2 linked regions of the Siphonobacter curvatus genome follow. The protein of the gene in region 1 interacts with the protein of each later gene in a pairwise test. Links are inferred from orthologs where the notes say so. Each region holds a gene or a part of one and is shown on either strand. Other genes may lie near its edges.

Evidence for each region.
Region 2: the proteins of cysM (region 1) and accC interact in binary tests that used the Escherichia coli proteins (3 or more experiments, as listed by UniProt). The link is inferred for Siphonobacter curvatus from one-to-one orthologs.

The regions. Positions count from the first base shown.
Region 1 is NZ_PTRA01000001.1:3,493,874-3,497,199, forward strand. The notes cover bases 198-3,195. They hold cysM (cysteine synthase CysM), read left to right. Parts: upstream 198-1,259; coding sequence 1,260-2,132; downstream 2,133-3,195. Other genes in these bases: C5O19_RS14465 (vanadium-dependent haloperoxidase), read left to right, coding at 198-1,115; C5O19_RS14475 (DUF5606 family protein), read right to left, coding at 2,202-2,639; yihA (ribosome biogenesis GTP-binding protein YihA/YsxC), read right to left, coding at 2,803-3,195. In the rest of the region: more of C5O19_RS14465, read left to right, coding at 1-197; more of yihA, read right to left, coding at 3,196-3,326. UniProt on the Escherichia coli protein: Two cysteine synthase enzymes are found. Both catalyze the same reaction. Cysteine synthase B can also use thiosulfate in place of sulfide to give cysteine thiosulfonate as a product.
Region 2 is NZ_PTRA01000003.1:193,209-196,393, forward strand. Bases 327-3,183 are described here. They hold accC (acetyl-CoA carboxylase biotin carboxylase subunit), read left to right. Parts: upstream 327-1,013; coding sequence 1,014-2,354; downstream 2,355-3,183. Other genes in these bases: efp (elongation factor P), read left to right, coding at 327-395; accB (acetyl-CoA carboxylase biotin carboxyl carrier protein), read left to right, coding at 450-923; C5O19_RS17930 (amino acid permease), read left to right, coding at 2,532-3,183. Also shown: more of efp, read left to right, coding at 1-326; more of C5O19_RS17930, read left to right, coding at 3,184-3,185. UniProt on the Escherichia coli protein: This protein is a component of the acetyl coenzyme A carboxylase complex; first, biotin carboxylase catalyzes the carboxylation of the carrier protein and then the transcarboxylase transfers the carboxyl group to form malonyl-CoA.

The sequences.
Region 1 (3,326 bases):
ATGATTCAAAAATCCCCTCGCCTACCCGGTTAGCCCGTGATTTCAAAAAACCCGATTTGTCTTCGGTTCAGTCGTACGATTACGCCCTGGCTGCTACCTACTGCATTTTGGAAACGGGTCGACTGATTCTCCCTTCCGGCTACATGCTCGAGGAAGATCAGAAAAAACTGGTTGAAAAATGGCTCGCCGAAGGACAGCCGCAACCAACCATTGATGCCGCCATTGACGCTGCTCAGGTCATGGCTAAACACGTCCTTGCGTATGCACTTACTGACCGTTATAACCAACTCAGTACCCGACTTCGTTACCGTCCGGTGAAAGGAGAAGGTTACTGGTATCCCACGCCTCCGGGATACATTGAAGCGATCGAGCCGCACTGGAAGACCATTCGTCCGTTTATGATGGATTCCTGTAGTCAGTTTGCACCCAAACGTCCCGTTACGTTCAGCAGGGATTCCAGCAGTAATTTCTATAAGCTGGCGTACGAAGTTTACCAGAAAGGCAAAACGCTGAATACGGACCACCGTTTCATTGCCTCCTACTGGGATTGTAATCCTTTTGCGATCAATACGTCGGGTCACATGATGATCGGTTTCAAGAAAATCAGTCCCGGAGGCCACTGGATGAACATTACCAGTATTGCGACCACGCAGGCCAAACTGAGCTTTAACCGATCCGTATTCGTACTGGCCTTAACCGCCATGACCCTGCACGACGCGTTCATTAGCTGCTGGGATGAAAAATACCGGAGTAATCGGATTCGCCCAGAAACGTACATTCAGCAACAAATCGATAAGACCTGGCAACCGTTGTTACAAACCCCGCCCTTTCCCGAATATACCAGCGGGCACAGCGTCATTTCCACGGCGGTTTCCGAAGTGTTGACGTACTTGCTGGGCGATCGTTTTGCCTTTACGGATACGACAGAGGTCATCTTTGATCTTCCTACGCGATCGTTTCAATCGTTTCGGCAGGCAGCCGAAGAAGCAGCCATTTCCCGGCTTTACGGCGGAATCCATTACCGGGATGCCATTGAACAAGGGCAGGAACAGGGAAAAGCCATTGGACTATTTGTGATTGCGAAAGTAAAAAAAGCGGGTGTCAAATCGTTTTGAGGTTGTTACTCATCCGCAACCATGGGCTGGTACTGCGTTGCTTCTTCCTAGTGAATTAGGGAAAGTCTAGTTAATCCGTGTATTTTCAGGAGCAATCTTTTACTTTGCCCCGCAGTTAGTATTCGGACGATAACATTCGCTTCTATGGCTTCTCTTCTCGATTTTATAGGCAATACCCCGCTGGTAGAAATTACGCGATTACATAACAATCCCAAGGTTAAAATTTTTGGTAAGCTCGAGGGGCACAACCCCGGCGGCAGCGTGAAGGATCGTCCGGCCCTGAATATGATTCGTAGTGCGTTGGAACGGGGTGATATTCAGTCCAATACTTCATTGATTGAAGCGACCAGTGGGAATACAGGCATTGCTCTGGCTATGATTGCCCGCCTGTATGATTTGACTATCGAGCTGGTGATGCCGCAGAATTCGACCCGCGAACGCGTATTAACGATGGAGGCCTTCGGAGCGAAAGTAACGCTGCTGGAAAGTATTGAAGCCTGCCGCGACTACGCCCAAAACAAGGCCGACGCGGGCACCCACTACCAACTCAATCAGTTTGCGAATCCGGATAATTACCTGGCTCATTACAAAGGCACCGGTCCGGAAATCTGGCGGGATACCAACGGCACGATTACGCACTTCGTCAGTTCGATGGGTACGACGGGTACGATCATGGGCAATTCTCTGTACCTGAAAGAGCAAAATCCGAACATCCAGATCGTCGGCTGTCAGCCTACTGAAGGATCGTCCATTCCCGGTATTCGCCGCTGGCCTACGGAGTACCTGCCGAAAATTTTTGATCCCAGTCGAGTCGACCGTACCATGGATGTAGCCGAGGCCGACGCTGTAGCGATGACGCGTCAGCTGGCCCGGGTCGAGGGAATTTTTGGGGGCATGAGTTCCGGTGGCTGCGTATCAGCGGCTTTGAAGCTAGCTTCCGAACTGGAAAGCGGCGTCATCGTCTGCATCATCTGCGACCGGGGTGATCGGTACCTTTCGAGTGAATTATTTGGCTAATCAGTGCGAAGCAAAAAGGCCGCGAAGAACGATTTCTTCGCGGCCTTTTTGCTTGTGCTAGGAAATAGCTTAAGCAGCTTTTTCTTCTTCCGTATTTTCTTCCTTCACCTCGAATACTTCGGGCAGATAGGAAGATAGCAGGTTATACCAGGAAATCATTTTACGAATGTCCGAAGGATACACTTTCTCCCGGTCGAATTCCGGAAATACCTCACCCAGGAACTCACGCAGTTCAGTTTCGCTGGCGTTTTTAGCGTCGATTTCTACTTTTTCGCCGTGTTTCTCACGAATGGCCGCAAAAATATCGGGCAGGGGTTTTGAGCCTTCTTCGCTATCGGAATATACGGAAATTTCTTTCAGTACCGAAACCCGGGCGTTTGCTCCTACAACGGTACGGCCTTTTTTCTCGTCGATGGTTTCAACAATAACTCCCGTACGAGTAGGCTTCAAAATGCGGTATAAACCGGGCTTTCCGGAGATATGGGCGATTTCTTTCAACAATTCCATGTAATCGAATTTATTTGACAAAAACTGTTTTTTCCGTATTCACATGATAGCCTCATAACCGTTTGATTATGAGCGAGATCATGACTCCTTACCAAGGCTCAACGTATAAGGCAATGACCTTTTTCGGTAAATGGAACCGCAAAAGTAGCCAATCCTTGCCCGATTACCGCCGAACACCCCGAAAATCCGCGTTCAATTCTCCAATCGCTTCCGCAATTTCGTCGCGGCCTACTCCGTCAACGGAAGAGGTGACGAAGTATTTCGGCATTTCCGAAAAAAATTGTAAAAAGCCATCGCGGTACTTTTTCACTTTCGGTTCTACTTGGGATTTGCTCAGTTTATCGGCTTTGGTAAACACCAGATAAAAGGGTACCCCCGCTTCTGTCAATTGCGTCATAAACTCCAGATCAATGGACATCGGATCGTGCCGAATATCCACCAGCACAAACGTACAGATCAGATTAGGCCGATTTTCGAGGTACCCGAAAATCATGGGTTCGAACTTTTCCCGCTCACTTTTGCTGAGCTTGGCGTAGCCATAACCGGGTAAATCGACCAGGTACCAGGAATTGTCAACCGAAAAATGATTGATCAATTGGGTCTTACCAGGGGTTTGGGAAGTCTTTGCCAGATCCTTCCGCCGTACCAGCGAATTGATCAGCGAGGATTTACCAACGTTCGACCGTC
Region 2 (3,185 bases), on another replicon or contig:
GCGTAGCGATTTATCCAGTACGGGTAGAACGTCGTACGTTCCAGTTTCTTTACAAAGACGAGACGGGTTACAACTTCATGGATAATGAAACGTTCGATCAGATTACGCTGGACGAAAAACTCGTGGAAGGGGCTGATCTGATGAAAGAAGGCCAGAACGTTGAAATTCTGATCAATACGGAAACGGAAGCTCCCTTAACGATGGAATTACCTCCCTTTGTTGAACTGGAAGTAACCTACGCTGAGCCCGGTATCCGCGGGGATACGGCCAACTCCCCCAAGAAACCCGTAGAAGTAGAAACGGGTGCTAAAATCATGGTACCTCTGTTTATCGAGCAAGGTGAAAAAATCCGGATCGATACCCGTACCTACGATTACGTAGAACGCGTAAAGTAATACCGCCAGTCGGCCTGTACGCGTCGACTCTTCAAGACCGAAAATTCATTCACAATGGAAACCAAAGACATACAACATCTACTTGATTTCATCGCCCAATCTGGATTGGACGAAGTAAACATTGAAACGACTGACCTGAAAATCAGCGTGAAGCGTTACGCGGGTGTAGCAGCCCCCGTGGCGGCTCCAGCTCCGGTAGCCGCCCCCGCTGCCGCTCCGGCTCCGGTAGCTACTCCGAGTGCTCCGGCGGCTCCGGCCCAGCCTGCAGCGGCGGCGGAAGCTTCCAACCTGATTACGGTTAAGTCGCCCATGATCGGTACGTTCTACCGGGCGGGTAGCCCCGATGCTCCGGCATTCGTGGAAGTAGGTACGGAAATCAAGCCTGGTAAAGTAGTTTGTGTGGTTGAAGCCATGAAACTTTTCAACGAAATCGAGTCAGAAGTATCCGGCCGTATCGTGAAAGTACTGGTTGAAAATGCCACGCCGGTTGAATACGACCAGCCTCTGTTCTTAGTTGAACCTGTGTAAGTTAGTTTTCTGTTTTCAGTCGTCCGTTTTCACTAGGAGCGGGCGGTGATTTTATCGAATACAGAAAACCGAAAACTGCAAACTGAAAAGATGTTTAAGAAGATATTGATTGCCAACCGTGGCGAGATTGCCCTGCGGATCATCCGTACCTGTCGGGAAATGGGTATTAAAACGGTGGCTGTATACTCGACTGCCGATCGCGAAAGTCTGCACGTACGTTTTGCGGATGAGGCAGTATGTATCGGGCCTCCGCCAAGTCGCCAGTCTTATTTAAGTATCCCCAATTTGATTTCAGCGGCTGAAGTAACCGGTGCGGATGCCATTCACCCCGGTTATGGATTCCTTTCGGAAAATGCCGAGTTTTCGCAAATCTGCCGCGAATACGGAATCAAGTTCATTGGCGCTACTCCCGAGCAAATCAATTCCATGGGTGATAAGGCTACGGCCAAGGCAACCATGAAAGCCGCTGGTGTACCGGTTATCCCCGGTTCCGACGGTTTGCTGGAATCCCTTGAGCAGGGAATCGAGTTAGCCCGTGGTATTTACCCCGTCATCATCAAGGCTACGGCCGGTGGAGGTGGACGCGGTATGCGGGTCATTCGCAGCGAAGAAGAATTTGAAAAAGCCTGGCACGACGCTCGTACGGAATCGGCGGCGGCGTTCGGCAACGATGGTCTGTACATGGAGAAATTCGTGGAAGAACCCCGTCACATCGAAATTCAGATCGTAGGAGATCAATTTGGTCGGGTATGCCACCTGTCCGAACGCGATTGCTCCATCCAGCGTCGTCACCAGAAACTGGTCGAAGAAACGCCTTCTCCCATCATTACGCCGGAGTTACGGGCAAAAATGGGTGAAGCGGCCATCAAAGGAGCATCCGCCATCGGTTACGAAGGAGCGGGTACCATTGAGTTCCTCGTCGACAAACACGGTAACTTCTACTTCATGGAAATGAATACCCGTATTCAGGTTGAACACCCGATTACGGAAGAAGTAACCGATTTCGATTTGATCAAAGAACAAATCAAAGTGGCCGCCGGTGTACCCATTTCAGGTCAGAGCTACAGTCCGAAACTGTACTCCATGGAATGTCGCATCAATGCCGAAGATCCCGGACATAATTTCCGTCCGGCTCCCGGCAAAATCACGACGCTGCACCTGCCCGGTGGACATGGCGTACGGATTGACAGCCACGTATACGCGGGTTACACCATTCCGCCGAACTATGATTCCATGATTGCCAAGGTGATCGTAACGGGTCAGAGTCGGGAGGAAGTGATTACGCGGATGAAACGGGCTCTGTCGGAATTCGTCATCGAAGGCGTAAAAACGACGATTCCTTTCCATTTGCGACTCATGGACGATCCGTCCTTCCAAAGCGGACAGTTCACGACGCAATTCCTCAATGACTTCGATTTCAGCGGACTTTAAGAGTCAACTGCTAGGGATACTGAAAAAGGCTGGAGCGATCCAGCCTTTTTTTATGGCTTGAAAGTCCGCAAACTGGCCGCACTTTCGTTCCAGATGATCCTATTTTCAGGCTCAATGGTAGCGGGATCGCCCTTCGCAAATTATATTTACAAAATTCCCTACCAAAAAGATAGATTAATGAGCCGGATTAAGTCCATTGCTTCGCTGCAAACCGAAGCTGCCCAGCAAGGTAGTAATACCCTAAAACGAAGCCTGAGTTCCTGGAATTTAATTGCCATTGGTATTGGCGTAATCATCGGAGCCGGACTTTTTTCGCTCACGGGTATCGCCGCAGCCAACAATACGGGTCCGGCCGTTGTACTATCCTTTTTGCTAGCGGCTGTTGGATGTGCGTTCAGTGCCCTGTGTTACGCCGAATTTGCGGCCATGGTGCCCGTAGCGGGTAGTGCGTATACGTATGCTTACGCCACCATGGGCGAACTTTTTGCTTGGATCATCGGCTGGGATTTAATCCTCGAATACTCCGTAGGAGCGGCTACCGTTTCGATTAGCTGGTCGCAGTACCTGATTAAATTTCTGGCTTCCTACGGGATTCATCTGCCACCGCAGTGGGTACGCGGTCCTTTTGAAGCCGTAACGCTGGCCGACGGTAGTACGGTCAGCGGAATTATGAATGTACCGGCCCTGCTTATTCTCTGGATCATCACTGCTATTATCATTCGGGGTACAAAGGGCTCGGCCTGGGTAAATGGCATCATCGTGGCGATCAAAGTTGCGGTCGTAATTGTGTTTATTGCGTTGGGTATTCAGTACATCAAACCGGAAAACTAC